DNA from 3 places in the Mesorhizobium sp. RCAM 06353 genome. Region 3 is predicted to be linked to each of the others. Evidence: predicted binding sites of a transcription regulator. Region 3 holds the regulator's gene; each other region holds the start of a gene.
What was found. Region 3 encodes PhoB, which activates phosphate uptake and scavenging genes when phosphate is short. Its sites were predicted from a motif close to TGTCATNNANCTGTCAT; they were not measured.
Positions count from the first base shown of each region.

Region 1: a site for PhoB is predicted at 2,824-2,840, ahead of AC56QX_RS15235 (alpha-D-ribose 1-methylphosphonate 5-triphosphate diphosphatase). Genes of this name have one in related genera too.
Region 2: a site for PhoB is predicted at 3,797-3,813, ahead of AC56QX_RS18860 (esterase-like activity of phytase family protein). Genes of this name have one in related genera too.

Region 1 is NZ_CM185031.1:3,196,905-3,204,644, reverse strand. It holds gene AC56QX_RS15255 (aldehyde dehydrogenase family protein) at 1-202, shown strand, start outside; gene AC56QX_RS15250 (GMC family oxidoreductase) at 207-1,793, shown strand; gene AC56QX_RS15245 (hypothetical protein) at 1,803-1,925, opposite strand; gene AC56QX_RS15240 (PfkB family carbohydrate kinase) at 1,987-2,799, shown strand; gene AC56QX_RS15235 (alpha-D-ribose 1-methylphosphonate 5-triphosphate diphosphatase) at 3,031-4,257, shown strand; gene AC56QX_RS15230 (hypothetical protein) at 4,398-4,598, opposite strand; gene AC56QX_RS15225 (hypothetical protein) at 4,677-4,916, opposite strand; gene AC56QX_RS15220 (sugar ABC transporter substrate-binding protein) at 5,343-6,341, shown strand; gene AC56QX_RS15215 (ABC transporter permease) at 6,338-7,342, shown strand; gene AC56QX_RS15210 (ATP-binding cassette domain-containing protein) at 7,339-7,740, shown strand, end outside.
Region 2 is NZ_CM185031.1:3,910,614-3,918,353, reverse strand. It holds gene AC56QX_RS18870 (trimethylamine methyltransferase family protein) at 1-1,206, opposite strand, end outside; gene AC56QX_RS18865 (GcvT family protein) at 1,219-3,630, opposite strand; gene AC56QX_RS18860 (esterase-like activity of phytase family protein) at 3,926-5,389, shown strand; gene AC56QX_RS18855 (L,D-transpeptidase) at 5,445-6,236, opposite strand; partial or broken gene AC56QX_RS18850 (MATE family efflux transporter) at 6,427-6,888, shown strand; gene AC56QX_RS18845 (MATE family efflux transporter) at 6,956-7,740, shown strand, end outside.
Region 3 is NZ_CM185031.1:1,949,581-1,957,320, forward strand. It holds gene pstA (phosphate ABC transporter permease PstA) at 1-336, shown strand, start outside; gene pstB (phosphate ABC transporter ATP-binding protein PstB) at 333-1,136, shown strand; gene phoU (phosphate signaling complex protein PhoU) at 1,162-1,869, shown strand; gene phoB (phosphate regulon transcriptional regulator PhoB) at 1,889-2,578, shown strand; gene AC56QX_RS09195 (ROK family protein) at 2,591-3,841, opposite strand; gene xylF (D-xylose ABC transporter substrate-binding protein) at 4,113-5,153, shown strand; gene AC56QX_RS09205 (sugar ABC transporter permease) at 5,298-6,629, shown strand; gene AC56QX_RS09210 (ATP-binding cassette domain-containing protein) at 6,642-7,466, shown strand; gene AC56QX_RS09215 (CHASE domain-containing protein) at 7,619-7,740, shown strand, end outside.

The sequences.
Region 1 (7,740 bases), 1.2 Mb from region 3:
GATCTGGACGCGAGATATGGGCAAGGCGATGACCGCCATCCACGGCCTCAAGGCCGGCACGGTGTGGGTCAATTCGCACAACACGCTCGACCCCGCGGCACCGTTCGGGGGCTTCAAGCAATCCGGCATCGGTCGCGAACATGGCCGCGCCGCGATCGACGGCTATCTCGAGACCAAGACCGTCATCATGCGCTATGCCTGACACGATGAGCGCTGAGTACGACTATATCATCGCCGGCGCCGGTTCCGCCGGCTGCACACTGGCCAACCGGCTGATCAATGCCGGCAAGCGCGTGCTGGTGGTCGAGGCCGGCCCGGCCGACAACACCAGGCTGATCGACATGCCCGCCACCTTCGCCAAGGTGATCGGCACGGCGCGCAGCTGGATCTACGAATCCGAGCCTGAGCCGAGCGTCGGCGGCCGCCGGCTGCCGGTGCCGCAAGGCCGCACGCTGGGCGGCGGCTCCTCGATCAACGCCATGCTCTATGTCAGGGGCCAGCCACAGGATTATGATGGCTGGCGCGACCTTGGCTGCCCCGGCTGGGGCTGGGACGAGGTGCTGCCGGTGTTCCGGCGGCTGGAGCGAAATGAGCGCCTGGCCGGCGAACGCCACGGCACCGAGGGACCGCTGCCGGTCTCCGATCCCCGCCATCGCCACCCGCTGTCATTGGCCTATGTGCAAGCCGCGCAGCAGGCCGGCTACCGCTACAATGACGACTTCAACGGCGCCGCGCAGGAAGGCGTCGGCTTCTACCAGACGACCACGGCGAATGGGGAAAGACAGTCGGCGGCAAAGGTGTTCCTGCGGCCGCTAGCCGGCAATGCCAACCTCACCGTGATCACCGATGCGCTGGTCACCGGCGTGACCCTGGAAAACGGTGCGGCGAGCGGCCTCGCCTACACCACCTCGGACGGCCAAAGCCATGCGGCGACGGCAAAGGCCGAAGTGATCCTCACCGCTGGCGCGCTGGCGACCCCAAAACTGATGATGCTGTCGGGCCTAGGGCCAGCCGAGCACCTGACTGAACTCGGCATTCCCGTCATCCGCGACATGCCATCAGTCGGCCGCGACCTGCAGGACCATGTCGCCGCCCCCGTCTATGCGCTGACGCGGCAGCCGATCTCGCTGCTGGGGCAAGATCGCGGCCTCAAGGCACTGCGCCACGGCCTGCAATATCTGATGTTCCGCAACGGCCTGCTCACCTCCAACGTCGTCGAGAGCGGCGGTTTCTTCGACACCGATGGCGACGGAAGGCCCGATATCCAGTTCCACGTCCTGCCGGTGATGATCGCAAGCGCCGAGCACGGCTCGATCGAGCGCCACGGCATGGAGCTCAACCCTTGTGTGCTCCGGCCGAAATCGCGCGGCACGGTCGGCCTGCGCTCACGCGACGCGGCCGACCCGATCCGCTTCACCACCGGCTTCCTGTCCGACCCGGACGATCTGGCTCTGCTGCTCGCCGGCATGAAGATCGCCCGCAATATCCTGCGTCAGCCGGCGCTGCGGGCCGTGGTGTCCGAGGAACTGTCGCCCGGCGAGGCCGCCGACCTTTCAGACCAGGCGATTACTGACCACATCCTCGAGCACGCCAAGACCGTCTATCACCCGTGCGGCACCTGCCGGATGGGCAGCGACGACGATGCGGTGGTCGATCCTCAACTGCGCGTGCGCGGCGTCCCGCGCCTGCGCATCTGCGACGCCTCGATCATGCCGCGCCTGATCAGCGGCAACACCAACGCCCCGGTGATCATGATCGCCGACCGCTGCGCCGATTTTATTTTGGGCGGGTAAAGTGGCTGTTCAATCCTTGGCGGTCGCCGCCTGCGCCAGAACGCCGAGCAACTGGCTCGTATTGTCGATCGAGAACAGCGCACCCGCTGGCGCCCCTATGGCCGCCAGCCTGCTGTCCCTGGTGCCTGTCATAGTGCTATGCCTGCTCGCGCAGCGCTTCATCGTCGATGCGCCGCGCGAAAAAGCAGGGACCATGAGCACAGTCATCGTTGTCGGCCATGTCAATTACGACCAGGTCTGGTCGCTGTCCTCGCCCCTCGCCTCGGGCGCACGCATTGTCTATTCCAACCGCACCGTCAGGCTCGGCGGCGGCGGCTTCCACACCGGCACCCAGCTGGCCAGGCTCGGCAACCATGTCCGGCTGATCAGCAATCTGATGGACGACGACCATGGCCGGGCAGCGCTCGCCATATTGCAGGCGAGCGGCATCGATACCGGCTACGTCACCATCTGGGCCGGCGAAACCCGGTTCACCGAAATCCTGCTCGAGCCGAATGGCGAGCGCACCATTTTGAACCCCGGCGGCCAGATGCGCCCGCCCTTCACCGCACCGGAGCCTGTCAGCGGCGACGCCGCCTATCTCAACGCCCTGGTGCTCGATGCCGGCCTCATCGCCTCGCTGCGAACGATCCCGCTTGTCATTTCGCAATTTCCGTTGCGCAGCGCCTCGCCGCGCCCGGCCGACATCGTCATCGGATCGCGCGCCGACTTTCCCGGCGAGGACACGCGAGCGATCTGGGAGCGGGCAAAGGGGATCGCCGGGCCTCGCCTGAAGACACTGGTGCTGACCGATGGAACGCGCCCGATCTCCCTCTATGACGGCAAGGTGCTGAACCAGGTCAAGCCGTTGAAACAGGTTTCCGTGCCCGACACGATCGGCGCCGGCGACTGCTTTTCCGGGATTTTCCTGCACGGCCTGCTGCAGGGGCTGAGCCTCGAGCTTTCCGCCGAACAGGCCAGCCAGCAGACCGCCGAATGGCTGTCGGAACGATCCCGTACCGGCTGAGCCAAGCGCTGCGGGAGGGTCTGCTTTCATGAAAATGTCATAAAAATCAAATGGAAACCGGCATTCGAGTGAACTAGAAAACATCGCAATGTCTTGGGCAGATCATGATCGAGGCGGCGGCAAGCCGGCGCATCATAGTCATGACCCAGTCTTCCATCCCCCGACGATGTCGCCGGCCATGTCGATCGCGAAATCCATCTTGAAACCGCATTTTCCTTCGAAAGAATCCACATGTGGCTGAGTGAATTCGAAATTGTCCTGCGCGACCGCGTCATCCCGAACGGCGCGATCAGAATCGAGAACGGCCGCATCGCCGAAATCCGCGACAAGCCTGTCGAGCACGCCGATATCGAAGGCGGCGGCCGTCTGCTGCTGCCCGGCTTCATCGACATGCATGGCGACATGGTGGAGAGGGAGGTCGAGCCGCGCATCGGCGTGCACGTGCCGATGCCGATCGGCATTGCCGAACTCGACAAGAAGCTCGCCTCCTGCGGCGTCACCACCGCCTATGCCGCGCTTTCCTTCATCGGCGCCAGCGTCACCAGCGGCGTGCTGCGCTCGGAAGATCATACGACTGCGATCATCGACACCATTGCCGGCATGAAAGACGCCCTTTTGGTCGACCACCGCATCCATGCCCGCTTCGAAGTGACCTTCACGCCGGCGATTCCCAAGCTGCAGAAGCTGATGGATGCCGGCAGGCTGCATTTGATCTCGCTGATGGATCACACGCCCGGCCAGGGACAGTATCGCGACGTCGAACTCTACATCGCCCGCATCGCCAAGGAGCGCGGCATGTCGGTCGCGGACGCATCCGAGGTCGTCGGCAAGCGCATGGCCGGCCGTAACGGCCAGGGTGATGTGTTGAACGCTCTGCAGGATCTGTCGGCGCGTGCGCAAGCCGCCGGCATCGTGCTTGCCTCGCATGACGACGACACGCTGGAAAAGGTCGAACTGGTCCACGGCCTGGGTGCCGCGCTCTCAGAATTCCCGGTGACCCTGGAAGCGGCGCAGGAAGCCCGCAGGCTCGGCATGCACACCGCCATGGGCGCGCCCAACGCGCTGCGCGGCGAATCCTATTCCGGCAATCTTTCCGCCCGCCAGGCCTACGAGGCCGGGCTGCTCGACATGCTGGCAAGCGACTACCACCCGGCCTCGATCCTGCCGGCCGTGCTTGGCCTGGCGGAACTGCGGGGCGATGGCCTGGTGGCGGCGGCGGCGCTCACAAGCGCCAACCCGGCCCACGCCCTGGGGCTCACCGATCGCGGCGCCATCGAGACCGGGCTCCTGGCTGATCTTGTGGTGGCGGACCGCCAACCGGTGCCACGTGTGCGTGCCACCTTCCGCGCCGGTCGCATGATCTACGGCGATGGTACGCTGAGCCTGGCAGGGAAAGTAGAACGCCTTGCCCCGGCCGTGGCTGAACGGCTACCGGCTGCCTGCCGCGAAAGCGCGTAGCGCTTTCCCTGGAGAATTGCGTCAAAACAAGGAGATAGAACTTGAGCAATTCCAGGAAAAGTTTGTAACGGTTTTCCCACTGCGGTTGCGTCAAAAAAGAATTGGATCAGTTTGCCGTTTCCGTGAAACGGTGAGCTGCTCTAAACGTCGAGCGCGACCATCATGCCGCGCACTTCGGCCATTTCCAGCAGCAGGTCCTGCAGGGTTTCGACGGCCAGCGTCGCACCGGTTATGGCCAGCAACTCGGTAATACTCTCTCTCATGGAAATGACCGCCATTCCGGTTTTCTCGGAAAGCAGCCGTCCGATGGCCGCTTGGATCAGAGCATTCTGGTCAGACATGATTCCCCCTTCATGCTGCATGACGATCTAAGTTTTCTCCAACGGTATGCTTTTTGCGCAACTTCTGCGAGCCATAGCTTACGCTTGCAAGCCGTTTTGGTGCGTCGGATCTGTATTATTTGTCTGACAGTTGCTCAGCGATGACAGCGGCGGCAGCGCCCACGGCTTGCCGCTCGCTTCCATGGCTGCAAACCGAGCCAGCGCCACTTGGTGCCGGTAGAGCCCGATGAATGTCCTGCCTCCGCCCATTGCGGGTAATTCCGTGTCGAAAATGGAATACGTGCCCGGCGGCTCGTTCAGGATCTCAAAGCGGTCCACTGCAAACCTCGTGTTCCCCCCTGAGAACCCCGTAACGCCAACGGCCCGCCGAAAGTTGCAACGGATGGTGCTTTTTTTGTGGCCATGGAACGGATGTGCCACTGGCACCGGCCGACATGCCGGTGATGTCGTGCGGCGGAGCGGTGAAAATCACTTCGCACCATTTTAAATCTTGACGCGTGTCAAATTTTTCTGAAACATGCGCAAACGCCGGCAAGGCATCAGCCGGCGCTCTGGGAGGAGCAATGCCTGACACGAAGGAGCGCCCGCACCGGGGCCGCGAGCCGCATATCCAGCGGCTGGCAGCAACGTGTCGGCGGTTCGTGACACCAAGCGATGGGGTCGCTTGCGTGCTGTCGGCCATTTCGTTCGCCGAACACCGAAACTGATGCAACGGCACATCAAACAATAAGGAGGAGGAAAACCATGAGCGTATTTAATGGCTTAAAGCTCGGCACAGGCCTGCTTGGCGCGGGCCTGCTGGCAACCATCGTCTCGGCCCATGCCGAGGACGCGGCGAAGATCGCGGCCATCGTCAAGGGCCTCGACAACCCCTTCTTCCAGACCATGCAGAAAGGCATCGAGGAACAGGGCAAGGCAAACGGCGTCAATGTCAGCGTCCAGGCCGCCGCCAATATGGGCGACGCCACCGGCCAGGCCGACCGCCTGACCGCCATGGCCATGCAGGACTTCGATTGCTATCTGGTCAATCCGATCAGCGTCTCCAATCTCGTCCAGGCACTGGTGCCGGTCGCCCAGAAGAAGAAGCCGATCGTCAACATCGACTCGACCATCGACGCCGAACAGGCCAAGGCCGCGGGCTTTGCCGTCTCCACCTATATCGGCACCGACAATGTCGCCGCCGGCGCGCTGGCCGGCGAGGAAATGCTGAAGCTGGTGCCGAAGGGCGGCAAGGTCGCGCTGATCGCCGGCATCGTCGGCGATGTCGGCTCCAATGCCCGCATCAAGGGCTTCAAACAGGCCGTCGAAGGCAAGCTCGAAGTGGTGGTGATGGTCAGCGCCGACTGGGATCGTGAGAAGGCATTGACCGCCGCCACCGACATCCTCGCCGCCCATCCCGATCTCGCCGGCTTCTTCGCCGCCAACGACATCATGGCGCTCGGCGTCGAACGCGCCGTGCAGACCTCTGGCAAGGACGTCAAGGTGATCGGCCTCGACGGCATTGTCGACGCGCTGAAGTCGATCGCGGCAGGCGAACTCACGGCCACCGTGGCGCAATATCCCTATGTCGTCGGCGCCATGGGCGTCGAAGCCTGTGCGTTGGCCGCCAAGGGCAAGGAACTGCCCGCCAACGTGCCCGCACCTGTGCTCCTGATCAACAAAGCCAATGCCGATGCCTCGCTGACGAATTTTCCGCGTCCCGGCGGCGACTATCCCGATCCCTTCCGCGAGATGTTGAAGTGAGCAATTCCACAGACAACGCGCCCGTCGCCCATTCGGCGGGCGCGGCGGAGGAGAGCCGCCCCTCCCTGTCGGCTCTCCTCCTGGATCCTTCCTTCTGGGCCGACTGGGCATCCGTCGTCGGCCTGGTCGGTCTCGTCATCGTCTTCGGCATCGCCCAGCCGGTCTTCCTCAGCATCGCCAATCTGCAAGCGCTGCTGCTGGCGGCGGCGATCCTGGTCGTGCTGTCGATCGGCCAGACCTTCGTCGTGGCGACCTCAGGCATCGACCTGTCGCTGGCCGCGGCCGTCATGCTTGGCGCCATCGTGCTTGGCCTCGTCAATGCGGCGGGCTACGGCATCTTCATCGCCTGCGTGCTCGCGGTACTCGCCACCAGCGCCATCGGCTTCCTCAATGGCCTCATCATCACCGTCGGCAAAATTCCCGATTTCGTGGTGACGCTCGGCACGCTGTCGGCCATCACCGGGCTTGGTCTCATCATGTCGGGCGGCGAACCGACCATGGTCGGCTCGACCTTCCTGCTGAAGCTCGCTTCGGGCGCGTTCGGGCCGTTCGGCTATCCGGTCTGGGTGGCGATTGCTGCCGTCATCGCAGCGCATATCGCGCTCTACCACACGCGCTTCGGCGTGCATCTGCTGGCGACCGGCGGCCAGGTCGAAAGCGCCGGCGCGCTCGGCATCCGCACCAACCGCGTGAAGATCGCCGCCTACACCATTTCGGGGTTCTGCGCCGGCCTTGCGGCCATCCTTCTGGTCGCCCGCATCGGTTCGGCCGAGCCGCAGATCAACACCAGCCTGCTCCTGAATTCGGTGGCGGCGGTGGTGCTGGGCGGCGTCAGCCTGTTCGGCGGCCGCGCCAGCATATTGGGTCCGGCCATCGGCGCGCTGATGCTGACAGCGCTGGTCAACGGCCTGACCTTGCTCAACGTCTCGGCCTTCTACCAACCGCTTGCCGTGGGCGCCATCGTGGTGCTGGCAGCATTGATCATGCGGTACCAGAAATGAGCGCCGTCAGCCCCTCCCCTGCCTCCGACCCGATCATCGCCTGCGACGGCCTGAGCAAGCATTTCGGGGGCGTGCGCGCCTTCACCGATGTCGCCTTCCAGGCGCGTCGCGGCGAAGTCACCGCCGTCATCGGCGACAATGGCGCCGGCAAATCGACGCTAATCCGCTGCCTGGTCGGCGTGCATGTGCCGGATGCCGGTTCGATCGTCTTCGATGGCCGCGAGCACCCCTTCTCCAACCCGGACGGAGCGCGCAAGGCCGGCATCGAGACTGTGCACCAGAACCTGGCGCTGATCGATGAGCTGACGGTGGCGCAGAACCTGTTTCTCAACCGCGAGCTCGTGCGCCGCATCGGCCCCTTCGCGTTCCTCGACCGCAAGGCGATGAAACGCGAGGCG
Region 2 (7,740 bases), 2.0 Mb from region 3:
GATGTCGGTGATCATCTTCTCGAAGGAGACGCTCAAGCCGCCTTCCAGCCAGCCGGCGGCATGGATGCACATCGTCGCGCCGGCCAGCACCGAGCCCCACAGCGCGAATTGCGTTTCGTGCGCTGCCTGCGCGTCCGAGATGTTGGCCGCGCTGCCGCCGCCGGACCGCCAGGGCAGTCCGGTGAAGCGCGCCAGCTGGCCGGCGCCCAATGTCGCCTTGACATGCTCCGGCGTGCCGAAGGCCGGCGCCCCCGATTTCATGTCGACATTGGAGGAGAAAGAGCCGTAGACGACCGGTGCGCCGGGCCGCACGAGCTGCGCCAGCGTCAGCCCCGCCAGCGCCTCGGCATGCTGCAGCGCCAGCGCGCCGGCGACCGTGATCGGCGCCATCGCGCCCGCTAGACAGAACGGCGTGATGACGGAGACCTGCCCCGCTCTGGCGAAATCGATGATGCCTTGCGCCATCGGAATGTCGAGCTGGCGTGGCGAGTTGGTGTTGATGACGGTGTAGCAATGCGCGTTCGCCAGGAATTCGTCCTGCGACAGGCCGCGGGCCAGCCGGATCATCTCAAAACCGTCCTCGACCTGCGGCGTGCCGCGCGCGAAGACGAACGGAAACTTGTCGGACAGCGTCAGCTGCGCGCGGTTGACGGCATAGTGGCGAAGGCGGTTGTCGACATCTTGCGGCTCGATGCAGGGGCCAAGCATATGCAGCACGTCGAAATGCTGCACCAGCCGCAGCAGGTCCTCGAAATCGGCCAGCGTGCCGGGCCGCCGTCCGCGTTCGAGATCGGTGACATTCGGTGCGCCACATCCAGCCAGGAAAGTCATCGACCCGAGTTCCAGCGTCAGGTCGCGGGACCGGTCGCCGGCTTGCGCATGGATCGACTTCGGCGCCGAGGCCAACGCCGCCACCACCATGTCGCGGCCGATGCGCACCATGTCGGTGTCCGGGTCCACAAGCGCACCGGCGCGGGCAAAAATCTCCCGCGCCTGCGGCAGCAGCACCTTGATGCCGAGCTCCTCCAGCACGCGCAGCGCCGTGTCGTGGATAGAAGCCACCTGGTCGTCCGAAAAGATCGGCTGCGGCAGGAACGGGTTCTTCAGCGACCGGTAATTGGGCCGGCGACTGCTTTCGCTGCCCGCCTCGCCCGTGCGTCCGCGCCGGCGTTCGCGCCTGCTGTCTCGTGCCGCGTCATCGACCATCGAAAATCCTCCTCATTGCCGCATCGCCTTGCCCGAGGGATCGTAGGGCGAGGCCGCGATGATCCGTGCCGGCCGCTCGACGCCGACAATGTGCACCGAAAGCACCGTCCCCTCCTCGGCAAAATCGTCGTCCACCAACGCCAGCGCGACGCTCTTGCCGATCGTGTAGCCAAAACCGCCCGAGGTGACGAAGCCGACGCGGCGGCCGTCGTGCCAGACCGGCTCGAAGCCGCTGGCATCGGCGTCGAGCGCATCGATCTCCAATGTCACCATCCGCTGCGCGGTGCCGGCGTTGCGCTCCTTCAGCGCCGCCTCGCGGCCGACGAAATCGCCCTTGTCGAAGGCGATGAAGCGGTCGAGGCCGGTCTGGCGGGGCGTGTAGCCCTGCGTGAATTCGCGCGACCAGATGCCGAAGCTCTTCTCCAGCCTGAGCGCATTGAGCGCGTAGTAGCCGATCTCGGCGAGACCAAGATCCTCGCCGGCGGCAAGCAGCGTGTCGCGCAGTGTGGCGTGCATGGCCACCGGGCAACTGATCTCGAAGCCGAGCTCACCGGCGATGGACAGCCGTGCCACACGGGCCTGCACCATTCCGATATCGAACGCGCTGCAAGCCATGAACGGCAGCGCCGCGGCGGAGACGTCCTGATGCGTTGTGCCTTCGAGGATCTTGCGCGCGTTCGGCCCGGTCAGCAGGAAGCCGCTCATCGCATCGGAAATGTCAGTGACGGCAACACCTTCCGCCGCGTGGCTCTCGAACCAGCGCATGTGGAATTCCCTGAGATAGTAGGAGCCCATCAGCCAATAGTCACTGCTGCCCCAGTTGATCACGGTGAGGTCGCCCTTCAACCGCCCATCCGGCCCGAGCATCGGCGCAAGCCGCGCCTGCCCGGCTTTCGGCAGCCTGCAGGCGAGTAGCCAGTCGAGCCATGCCTGGGCGCTTGGCCCCGACACCGCATAGCGCGCATAGGCCGAGATATCGACGAGGCCGGCAGCATGACGGGCCTGCAACGCCTCGTCGCCGACGATATCGAAGGCGTTGGAGCGCTTGAGCGTGGTGTTCTCACGAAACCCCATCGGCGCGAAATAGGCCGGGATTTCCAGCCCCCACGACGCAGTCCATTCGCAGCCCGCCGCACTCATGCCATCATAGGCGCCGGGGCGTTTCAAAGGCCGGCCAGCCGGCAGCCGCTCATTGGGAAAGGTCATGACGAAACGGCGCGAGTAGAACTGGCGCGTCGTCTGTTTGAGGTATTCCCGGTTGGCGGCGAAGACGCCATAGCGGGCAATGTCCATGCCGAAGATGTCGGCTTGCGGCTCGCCGTAAATCATCCATTCGGCCAGCGATTTGCCGACGCCGCCGCCTTGGCTGAAGCCGGCCATGACGCCGCAGGCGACCCAGTAGTTTTTCAGGCCGCGCACCGGTCCGACGATCGGATTGCCGTCGGGGGTAAAGGTGAAGGCACCGTTGACCCATTTGCGGATGCCGGCCGTCGCCAGGCACGGAAAGCGCTCATGCGCCTTGGCGAGTTCCGGGCTGATGCGGTCGATGTCTTCCGGGATCAGCTCGATGCCGTAGTCCCATGGCGCGCCATCCATGTTCCAATGCTTGGGGTTCTGCTCGTAGACGCCGAGCAGCACGCCCTTGCGCTCTTGCCGCAGGTAGGAAAAACCGTCGAGATCGACGGCGATGCCGATCTCCCGATCCAGCGCCGCGATCTCCGGAATGTCCTCGGTGATGAAATAGTGGTGCTCCATCGGCGTCACCGGCAGGTCGACGCCGGCCATGCGGCCGAGCTGCTTTGCCCACAAGCCGCCGGCATTGACGACATGCTCGGCAACGATGGTGCCCTGCTCGGTGACGACGTCCCAGTGGCCGTCGGCGCGCGCCTTCAGCTCGACGACACGATTGCGCAGGATGATGTCGGCGCCGCGCTTCTTCGCGGCGCCCGCATAGGCATGCGTGGTGCCGTAGGGGTCGAGATGGCCTTCGTTGGAATCGTGCAGGCCGCCCAGCACACCCGTGACGTCGACGATCGGGCAGATCGCCTTGATCTCGTCGGGCGTCACCAGCCGCGCTGTCTCGATGCCGACCGACTGGAACACCGCCCAGGCCGATTTCAGCCACTCCCAGCGTTGGGGGTCGCTGGCGATGTTGACGCCGCCGGTCATGTGCAGGCCGATATTCTGGCCGGATTCGGCCTCGATCTCGCGGTATAGATTGATGGTGTAGTCCTGCAGCGCCGCGACATTGGGATCGGCGTTGAGCGCATGGAATCCGGCCGCCGCATGCCAGGTCGAACCGGCGGTCAGTTCGGCGCGCTCGATCAGCGCCACGTCAGACCAGCCGAACCGCGTCAGGTGGTAGAGCACCGAGGCGCCGACCACCCCACCCCCGATAACCACTGCGCGGTAGTGCGACTTCAAGGCTTCCCTCCCGGTCTGTCAGAAGCCGCACCATATACGTACTGGACATAAGTGTCTAGTGCGGGGTTTGGACACCCAAACGCATGCGCGAGGGACCATCAATTCTTTCGCCCCAGTGCGCGTTTTCATCGGCCTGCGAACAGGCCGGCGAGCACGCATACCGCGCTGTCACGCAAGCATCATGTTCGCGCCGTAGACCGCTTTTTGGGGGCGGCGCGCGGCATCATCGATGTGCCGCCTCTTTCAGCTTTTCGTTCTTCGGCCGCTCCGGCACATCCGTCACAAGAGGATATCCATGAAACAGCTTTACCGAACCGCTTCGCTCGGCGTCGCGCTGGCCCTGTTCACCGCCTTGACGCCGGCGCTCGCCGACAGCACCGCGACCGTCCTCATCAACAAGGGCCTGGTCGGCGTCGGCCGCATCCCGGCCGCCCAGCGCGACAAGTTCGGCGAGACGTTCGGCTCGGGTTCCGGCATGGCGATCGATACAGCTGCCTGGACGCATGATGCGGGCACCTACAAGGGGTCGCTCTGGCTGCTGCCGGATCGCGGCTACAATGTCGCCGGCACCACCGATTACCGGCCGCGCCTCAACACCATCGGCATCGAATTCACCCCGGCGGCACCAGGCGCCGCTGGCCAGGAGCAGACTGCAGTCAAGGCGACGCTTGCCGACACCATGCTTTTGACCGACGACAAGGGCACTGATGCCACCGGCCTCGATCCGCTGTCGGATGTGCGCGCCGCCGCCGGCGACATGCCGATGCTGCCCGCCGCGACCAATGGCAAGCTCGCCCTCGACAACGAGGCGATCGTGCGGCTGCCCGACGGCTCGATGTTCATCTCCGACGAATATGGCCCCAACATCTACCGGTTCTCGGCACAAGGTCGCCTGCTGTCGGCGACCCAGCCGCCGGCGGCCCTCGTGCCGACACGCAAGGGCGTGCCGAATTTCTCCTCGGACAATCCCGGTCCAGGTGCTGCCGAGCCCGATCCGAAGGATCCCGATACCGGCCGCCAGAACAACCAGGGCCTCGAAGGCATGGCGATGACGCCGGACGGCAAGTTCCTGATCGCCGTGCTGCAGTCGGCGACCCGGCAGGATGGCGGCGATTCGGGCTCGACCCGGCAGAACACACGCGCCCTGGTATACGACGCCTCCGACCTCGCCCATCTCAAGCTGGCGCATGAATATGTCGTGCCGCTGCCGGTGTTCAAGGATGCCAAGGGCAAGACCAAGATCGCCGCGCAAAGCGAGATCGTGGCGCTGTCGGACACGTCCTTCCTGATGCTGGCGCGCGACAGCGGCAACGGCCAGGGGGTGAAGGGCGACACCTCGCTTCTGCGCCAGATCTTCGTCGTCGACGTTTCGACCGCCACCGACATTGCCGGCGGCGCCTTCGATGCCGCCGACAAGCCGGTCGCCCCCAAGGGCGTGCTCGATCCGTCGGTGACGCCGGCCAAGCTGACACCCTTCATCGACATCAACGACAATGCGCAGCTTAATCGCTTCGGCCTGCACAATGGCGCGCCGAACGATCACAACAACCTGTCCGAGAAATGGGAAGCGATGTCGCTGGCCAGCGTGCTCGACCCGAAGCTGCCCGACGACTACTTCCTGTTCGTCGCCAATGACAACGACTTCCTCGCCCAGGACGGTTTCCAGGTCGGTGCGCCCTACAAGGCCGACGACGGCGCCAATGTCGACACCATGTTCCTGGTCTATCAGGTCACGCTGCCGGGCCTGGCCAAGAAGTAGTCACCCCTATCCAGGCGGGCGCGCTTGACGCGTCCGCCTGCGCAGGTCGTACAGACTACTTCAAGAACTCCGCATCCTTCGGCACGCCCGCATCGATCGGTTCCGCCGTCCTGCTCGACACGGCCATGATCTTGCCGGCAGCCGACAAATTGGGACGCACGAAAACCTGGGCGGGGCCGTTGACGCGGCTGTAGAGGTCGATGATGTCCTGGTTCATGAAACGCACGCAGCCCGACGATGCGTTCTTGCCGATGGAATCCCACTCCGGCGTGCCGTGCAGCCGGTACATCGTGTCCTTGCCATCGCGGAAGAGATAGAGCGCGCGGGCGCCCAGCGGGCTCTGCGGACCGGGCGGCATGCCGTCCTTGAATTTCGCCAGTTCCGGCCGGCGCTTGATCATTTCCGGCGGCGGCGTCCACACCGGCCACTTCTTCCGCGCCTGGATCACGGCGCTGCCGGTCCAGCCGAAGCCGGCCTTGCCGAGGCTGACGCCGTAACGGATGGCCTTGCCGCCATCGCGCACCAGATAGAGGAAGTGCTCGGAGACATCGACGACGATCGTGCCTGGTTTTTCACCGGTCGGGTCGGCCACGATCTGGCGCACGAACTTCGGATCGAGCTTGGCCACCGGGATGGCCGGCAGTTGAAAGCCCTCATCGGTGCGTGCGGTATACATTGTTGCGGCATCACCGAGCGCAGGCTCGGGCGGCGCCGCGGCCACCGGCGGCGGCGTCACCACCTCCGTCGTGGTGCAGGCTGAAAGAGCTGCGGAGGCCGCACCCAAGGCGGACGCACCGAGAAACGCGCGCCGGTTCAGGCGCTCGGAAAACAGCGTAATATCGGACATAATCCCCCCGGCTTATCCATCAGATCTAGTAGGAATGCGGCCCCACGCGGCGACGATCAATACCCCATTCCGGGAGCTTTGAGAACATGATTAGATCAACACACGCCAGCCGGAATTTTCCGACGCCGCATCGACCTGTCTCGTTGAATCGGCAATCATCACGGGCCGGACTCGAGATAAGCCTTCAGCCATGACCGAAAAAATGCCCACGCGCCGACGCACCGGCGACCTGACCAGCGGCCCGATCCCGCGCACGCTGCTGCTGTTTGCCTTGCCGGTGCTCGGCTCCAACGTGCTGCAGTCGCTCAACGGGTCGATCAATGCCGTCTGGGTCGGCCGCTTTCTCGGCGAATCGGCGCTGACCGCCACCTCCAACGCCAACCTCGTGCTGTTCCTGATCCTGGGCACGGTGTTTGGCATCGGCATGGCGGCGACCATCCTGGTGGCGCAGTCGGTCGGCGCCCGCGATATGCCCGAGGCGCGCCGCATCGTCGGCACCAGCGCCACCTTCTTCTTCCTCATCTCAGTGATCTTCGCCGTCTGCGGCTGGATCTGGGTCGACGCCATCCTCAACACGCTCGGCACACCGGCGGACGCCTTGCCGCTGGCGCGCTCCTATCTGCGCATCATCTTCGTCGCCGTACCGATGATGAACCTTCTGTCCTTCGTCATGACCGTGCTGCGCGGCGCCGGCGATTCTGCGCACGCCCTTCTTCTTCATGGCGCTGGCGGTCGTGCTCGATATCGTGCTCAACCCGCTGCTCATCCGCGGCATCGGCCCCTTCCCCGAACTCGGCATCGCCGGCTCCGCCACCTCGACGCTGATCGGCCAGACGGTCAGTGTCATCGCCATCCTCGTCGTGCTCTACGCGCGCAAACATCCGCTGCGGCTGGCCGGCGCCAATCTCGTTCTGCTGCGCCCCGATCCGGCTTTGCTGCGCATAATCGTCTTCAAGGGCGTGCCGATGGGCCTGCAGATGATCGTCATCTCGGCAGCCGCCCTGACGGTCATGGGCATCGTCAATTCCTACGGTTCGCAGGTCGCTGCCGCCTACGGCATCGCCGCACAGCTGTGGACCTACATCCAGATGCCGGCACTCGCCATCGGTGCGGCGGTCTCCTCGATGGCAGCGCAAAATGTCGGTGCCGGCCGCTGGGACCGGATCGGCCGCATCGCCGCCTCCGGCGTCGGCTTCAACCTGGTCCTGACCGGCGCCCTCGTCGCCTTGCTGTGGCTCTTCGACCGCTCGATCCTCAGCCTGTTCCTGAGCAGCGACAGCACGGCGATCGACATCGCCGCCCACATCAACAAGGTCGCCTCCTGGTCGTTCATCCTGTTCGGCATCACCATCGTGCTGTTCGGCACCGTGCGCGCCACCGGTGCGGTGATGCCGCCGCTGATCATCCTGGTGATCTCGGTGCTGATCGTGCGCACCGGCTTCGCTTATTTCCTCAGGAGCGTGATCGGCGAGGAAGCGTTGTGGTGGAGCTTCCCGGCCGGCTC
Region 3 (7,740 bases):
GCCGGCACCGCGATCGGCGCGCCGCGCTGGGTGGTCATCAAGTCAGTCGCCTACCGCGCCGCGCTGTCGGGCATTGTCACCGGCATATTGCTGGCCATCGCCCGCATCTCCGGCGAGACGGCACCCCTTCTTTTCACGGCGTTGAACAACCAGTTCTGGTCGAGCAATCTCAACGCGCCAATGGCCAGCCTGCCTGTGACCATCTTCCAGTTCGCTCTCAGCCCTTACGAGGAATGGCAGCAACTGGCCTGGACTGGTGCACTCATCATCACATTGACGGTTCTCGCGCTCAGCATCTTTGCGCGCAGCTTGACCGGACGCAGAGAGGACAAATGAGCCAGATGTTGTCTCCAGACATGACGATCGCCGCCGAGGCAGCCGCCAAGGTAAAGATCGAGGTCAAGAACCTCAACTTCTATTATGGCCAGTCGAAGGCGCTGAAGGATATCACGCTGTCGCTGCCCGAGCGCAGCGTCACCGCCTTCATCGGACCGTCGGGGTGCGGAAAGTCGACGCTGCTGCGCGTCTTCAACCGCATCTATGAACTCTATCCCAAGCAGACCGCCGAGGGCCAGGTGCTGCTCGACGGCAAGAACGTTCTCGACCGTTCGCAGGATCTCAACCTGCTGCGCACCAAGATCGGCATGGTGTTCCAGAAGCCGACGCCGTTCCCGATGTCGATCTATGAGAATATCGCCTTCGGCGTCAGGCTCTATGAGAAGATCAGCAAGGCCGAGATGGACGGCCGCGTCGAGCAGGCGCTGAAGCGCGCAGCCCTGTGGAACGAGGTCAAGGACAAGCTCAATGCCAGCGGCCTCAGCCTGTCAGGCGGCCAGCAGCAGCGGCTGTGCATCGCCCGCACGGTGGCGGTGAAGCCGGAAGTCATCCTGCTCGACGAGCCGGCCTCGGCGCTCGATCCGCTGTCGACCGCCAAGATCGAGGAGCTGATCGACGAGCTGCAGGCCGACTACACGATCGTCATCGTCACCCACAATATGCAGCAGGCGGCGCGCGTCTCGAAGCAGACCGCCTTCATGTATCTGGGCGAACTGGTCGAGTTCGACAAAACCGAGAAGATATTCACGTCGCCTCGCGAGAAGCGCACGCAAGACTACATCACCGGCCGCTTCGGCTGATCGCACGCATACGAGGACCAGGATCATGGCCGAACACACAGTCGCAGCCTTCGATGAGGATCTCGGACAGATCAGCAGGCTGATCAGCGACATGGGCGACCTCGCCGGCTCGATGGTCGGCGGCGCCACCAAGGCGCTGCTGAATTCCGACAACGCGCTGGCACAGCGTGTGGTCTCCGACGATGCCATCATGGACGCGCGCCAGCGCGAACTCGACGACCGCGCCATCACGCTGATCGCCAAGCGCCAGCCGATGGCCGATGATCTGCGCCATGTCGTCGGCTCGATCCGCATGGCCGGCGACCTCGAGCGCATTGGCGACCTTGCCAAGAACATCGCCAAGCGCGTCGGCACCGTCGGTCTCAGCGCCACGCCGCGCGACCTGTCGCACTCCATCGACGCCATGGCGCAGCTGGTGCTGATCCAGGTGCAGGGCGTGATCGAAGAGTATGCGGCGCGCGATGCCGCGGCACTGGCGAAGCTGCGCGCCGACGACGAACGCATCGACGTCAAATACACCTCCGTCTTCCGCGAACTGCTGACTTACATGATGGAAGATCCGCGCAACATCACGGCGTGCACGCATCTGTTGTTCTGCGCCAAGAATCTCGAACGCATCGGCGACCACGTGACCAACATCGCCGAAAACGCCTACTATGTCCTGACCGGCACGCAGTTGCCCGCCAATCGTCCCAAGCAGGATGAGACGGCGATGTCGGCGCCCGCGGCCTGACGCAAGAGGTGACCAATCAATGATCGCGCCACGCATTATGGTGGTGGAGGATGAGGAGCCGCTGGGGGTGCTGCTCCGTTACAATCTTGAATCCGAAGGCTACCAGGTGGAGGTGGTGCCGCGCGGCGACGAGGCTGAAATCCGCCTGCAGGAGAACGTGCCCGACCTTCTGGTGCTCGACTGGATGGTGCCGGCGGTGTCCGGCATCGAACTCTGTCGGCGCCTGCGGATGCGGCCCGAGACCGAGCGGCTGCCGATCATCATGCTGACCGCGCGGGGCGAAGAAAGCGACCGCGTACGTGGGCTCTCGACCGGCGCCGACGACTATCTGGTCAAGCCGTTCTCGACGCCGGAATTCATGGCTCGCGTCAAGGCGCTGCTGCGCCGCGCCAAGCCGGAAGTTCTGTCAAGCGTGCTCAAGGTCGGCGATATCGTGCTCGACCGTGAATCGCACCGGGTCTATCGCAAGAAGAGCGAGATCCGGCTCGGCCCGACCGAGTTCCGCCTGCTTGAATTCATGATGCGCCATCCCGGCCGCGTGTTCTCGCGCAGCCAGCTGCTCGACAATGTCTGGGGCGAGACGATCTATATCGACGAGCGCACGGTGGACGTGCATGTCGGCCGGCTGCGCAAGGCGGTCAACAATGGCCGCATGCCGGACGTTATCCGCACCATTCGTGGGGCGGGCTACGCGATCCGCGAGGATTGAGCGCGACCTGATTCAGGCTACGTTTTTCTTTGCGGCAAGGCCTGATTTCGCCTGCACGCCTGGCGCGAAAATCTCCTGGTCGACGAAGGTCAATGCGCGCATGGCGCAGCCTTCGCGGATGAGGGGAAGTTCGTTCGGTTCGGTGTCGAAGGAAATCGATTTCGAGTGTTGGCCGCCGGCGGTCTGGGCGATGGCCTCGCGCAATGCCGGCTCGATCAGGTCGAAGGCGGCGGCGCTGACGCCGACCATGGCGACGGGTGCGGGATCGATCAGAGCGAACAGGCTGCCGAGGCCGTAGCCCAGTGCCTCGCCGGCTTTGCGGTAGGCTTCGCGCTCGGGTCCGTCTCGTTCGCGTGCCGTGGCGGCGAGCGCCCGCATCTGCGCGTCGCTGACATCGGCGACCGGCTCGGTGTCCTCACTGAGTTGCCTGGCGTTACGCCAGATGGCGTAGTTGCCGGCATAGGCCTCGACGCAGCCGCGGCGTCCGCAGCGGCAGAGCGCGCCGCCGGGCCGATGGATCATGTGGCCGAACTCGCCGCCCGAGGAATGGGTGCCGGTGAACAGCTCGCCCTTCAGCACCAGGCCCATGCCGATGCCGTGCGACAGAAGGATGGCGATGAAGTCGTCGCGGTAGCGCTCGGGATCGCGCCAGCGCAGCGCCACCGCCATCATGTTGCAGTCGTTTTCCATGGTGGCGGGGATGCCGAACTCGGCCTCGAGTATGTCGGCGAAGGCGATGTTGGTCTGCGGCGTGATCGGCGACCAGAGCATCGCCCGGGCCGCGGTGTCGGTGATGCCCTGGATCGCCAGCGCGATGCGGGCGACGCTGCGCACGTCGATATCGGGATCCTCGAGGCGCCGCCGCACGATGGCGACGCATTCGCCGATCAGCGCTTCGCGCGACATGGTCAGCGTGTCCAGCCGGCGCTGTTCTTCCGATACGACCTGGCCGGCATAGTCGATGACGGCGACGGAGAGGAAATTCAGCGACAGCACCACGGTCATGACAGCCGCGGCCTCGGGGTTCAGGCCGAGGCCGACCTGCGGCCGGCCGCGTTTGAGCGCGCCGGCCTCGCTCGGCTTGCCTTCGGCCAGGATGCCTTCGCCGATCAGGTCGGAAGAGATCGCCGATATGGTCGAGTGGCTGAGGCCGGTGGTCGCGGCAATCTCGGTGCGCGACGGCCGACCGGCCCGGCGCACGGCCGCAATCACCATGGCGCGGTTGCGCCGGCGCAGATCGTCGTGGCGGATTCCGACCGACATGTTTTCCCACATCCTCCCGGTCGCCGCGGTTCCTCCGGCCCCTCGAACGCTGCCAGCGACACGGTCAAATACTGGCAGAAGCGGCCCGCCCTGTCATTTATTTATTCCGAGGCTCGAAAAAAATTCGCGAGGACATCAAAATCCATCAGAATCGTTGTTGACAGCGTTCCGGTGTTGCATCAGTGTTTTTTCGAGGCTCGAAAAAATAGAGCCTTTGTGCCGGCCTTAGGGCCAGTTTGGTCGCGCCATACGCGGCGCAGGGAGGAATATCATGAAGAGATTCACAGCCGCCATCCTGGCGGGTGTCGCCATGTCGCTGACGCTCGTGTCGGTCGCGCAGGCGAAGGACAAGGTCATCGGCGTTTCGTGGTCCAACTTCCAGGAAGAGCGCTGGAAGACCGACGAAGCCGCGATGAAGAAGGCGATCGAAGCCGCCGGCGACAAGTACATCTCCGCCGATGCGCAGTCCAACCCCGGCAAGCAGCTTACCGATGTCGAAAGCCTGATTTCGCAGGGCGCCAATTCGCTGATCATCCTGGCGCAGGACGCCTCGGCCATCGGTCCGGCCGTGCAGAAGGCGCTGGACGAAGGTATTCCGGTCGTCGGCTATGACCGCCTGATCGAGAACAAGGACGTCTTCTATCTGACCTTCGACAACAAGGAAGTCGGGCGCTTGCAGGCGGCTGCGGTGTTCAAGGCCAAGCCGGAAGGCAACTATGTCTTCATCAAGGGCTCGGGTGCCGATCCGAATGCCGATTTCCTGTTCTCGGGCTCGATGGAAGTGCTCAAGGCGGCCATCGACAGCGGCAAGATCAAGAATGTCGGCGAGGCCTATACGGACGGCTGGCTGCCCGCCAACGCTCAGAAGAACATGGAGCAGTTCCTGACCGCCAACGACAACAAGGTCGATGCCGTGGTCGCGGCCAATGACGGCACCGCCGGCGGCGTCGTCGCGGCGCTGACGGCGCAGGGTTTGGCTGGTACCGTGCCGGTCTCGGGCCAGGACGGCGATCATGCCGCGCTGAACCGCATCGCTCTCGGCACGCAGACCGTATCGGTGTGGAAGGACGCGCGCGAACTCGGCAAGAATGCCGCCGAGATCGCCTCGCAGCTGGCCGACGGCAAGAAGATGACCGACATCGCTGGCGTCAAAGACTTCACGACGCCTGGCGGCAACACCGTCAAGTCACTGTTCCTGACCCCGGTGGCTATCACCAAGGACAATCTCAACGTCGTCATCGACGCCGGCTGGATCAAGAAGGACGAAGTCTGCGCAGGCGTCGCCGCCGGCAGCGTCGCGGCCTGCAACTAAACGGCGCAATACCGTTCGATATCAACGCCGCGGCCCAAAAGCCGCGGCGTTTCTCAAGGGGCTTCCGCTTCAAATGACTGCGGCAAGCAAATAGCATCCATGTTCCGGCACCCGCGCCAGACGGTAAACCGGTGGGAGGATAGCATGACCGACACGACCTCTAATCAACCGGTCGGCAGCACTGCGGCGGATAAGGCGCGTGCATCCGAACTCAGCGCCGTTGGACGGTTTCTCAAGGCTACCGAACTCGACACACGCATGCTCGGCATGGTCGGTGCGCTGCTGGTCATCTGGGTCGGCATCCATATCCTGTCGGGCGGGCTTTTCCTGACACCGCGCAATCTGTGGAACCTGTCGGTGCAGACCTCGTCGGTCGCGATCATGGCGACCGGCATGGTGCTGGTTATCGTTATGCGCAACATCGACCTCTCGGTCGGATCCGTCGAAGGCGTGATCGGCATGATCATGGGTGTGGCGCAGGCCGAATTCCTCATTCGCGTCATGGGTTTCCAGCTTGGAAATCCGTGGCTCTGGATCATCGCGCTGGCGGCCGGTGTGGTGCTGGGTCTCCTGATCGGTGCGTTCCAGGGCTTCATCATCGCCTATATGGAGGTTCCGGCCTTCATTGTGACGCTTGGCGGACTGCTGGTCTGGCGCGGCATGGCATGGCTGATCACCAGCGGGCGCACGGTCGCGCCGCTCGACACAACCTTCCAGCTGATGGGCGGCGGACCACGCGGCTCGATCGGCGCTACCGCGAGCTGGATCGTCGGTGTGGTCGCTTGCGTGGCGGTTGCCTTCATGCTGCTCAACGGCAGGTCGCAACGCAAGCGGTTCAACTTTCCGCTGCGCCCAGTTTGGGCCGAGACCTTGCTTGGCGTGGTTGCTTGCGCCGCTATCCTTGGCGCCGTCTGGATCGCCAATTCCTATCCATGGCCGATCGGCATCGTGCGCCAGTACGCCCAGCAGAACGGCATTACCCTTCCCGAAGGCGGGCTGTTCATCGCCCATGGCGTTGCCATACCGGTGCTGATGGCGGTGGCTGTCGGCATTATCATGACCTTCATCACCAAGCGCACGCGTTTCGGCCGCTATGTTTTCGCCATTGGCGGCAATCCGGAGGCGGCCGCACTTGCCGGCATCAACACGCGCTGGGTGACCATGAAGGTGTTCATGATCATGGGCGTGCTGGCCGCGATCAGCGCGGCGATCTCGTCGGCCCGGCTCAACGCGTCGACCAATGCGCTGGGCACACTGGACGAGCTTCTGGTCATCGCCGCCGCTGTCATCGGCGGTACGTCGCTCGCCGGCGGCGCCGGCACGGTGATGGGCGCCATGCTGGGCGCGCTTTTGATGCAATCATTGCAGTCGGGCATGGTGCTGCTCGGCATCGACTCGCCGCTGCAGAGCATCGTCGTTGGTGCCGTGCTGGTCATCGCGGTGTGGCTCGACACCGTCTATCGCAAGCGGGTTTAGGGGAGAATAATCATGGCTGACAAAACCGCTCCCGCAACTGCCCCCACAACTGCCCCCACTGGCACGCCGCTGATCGACATGCGCAACATCTCGATCGCCTTTGGCGGCATTCGCGCCGTCGATGATGCCTCGATCGATCTTTTCCCCGGCGAGGTCGTGGCGCTGCTCGGCCACAACGGCGCCGGCAAATCGACGCTGATCAAGATCCTGTCCGGCGCCTACAAGCGCGATGCCGGCCAGATCTTCGTCAATGGCGAGGAGGCTTCGATCGCCAATCCGCGCGATGCCAAGAAATACGGCATCGAGACGATCTACCAGACGCTCGCTTTGGCCGACAATGTCGACGCTGCCGCCAATCTGTTCCTCGGCCGCGAGCTGATGACCGCCTGGGGCACGCTCGACGACGTTGCGATGGAGGCCGAGGCACGCAAGGTCATGGGCCGGCTCAATCCGCGCTTCCAGCGCTTCAAGGAGCCGGTGATCAAGCTGTCTGGCGGCCAGCGGCAATCGGTGGCGATTGCACGTGCAATCCTGTTCAACGCCCGCATCCTGATCATGGACGAGCCGACCGCAGCCCTTGGCCCGCAGGAAACGGCGCAGGTCGGCGAACTGGTCAAGCAGCTCAAATCCGATGGTATCGGCATCTTCCTGATCAGCCACGACATCCACGATGTGTTCGAGCTGGCCGACCGGGTCTGCGTCATGAAGAACGGCCAGGTCGTCGGCACCGCGCGCACCACCGATGTCACGCAGGACGAGGTGCTCGGCATGATCATCCTGGGTAAATGTCCTCCGGGCGCCATTCCCGGGCCTGGCGCGCTGAAGATCGCGGCCTGAGGCCTGCCGGCGGCCCGGTATGGGCTGACCGGGCATGGCCGGTTGCCGCTCACGTGATATGCCAGTGATCGCCATGGCTTGGCCTTGGCATTGTGTTGGCCTGATGACTTGCCCATAAAGGTCCGGTGTTGCCCCATGGACCGCATCATCCGTTGAAGAAACTCTTTCCGATTGTCGCGTTCATCGCCGTTGCGCTGATCAGCATGACCATGGCGGGGTTCGCCTATTTCGCGACGCAGGAAGCCTCCCGCATCAAGTTCGAAGCGGCTGCCGA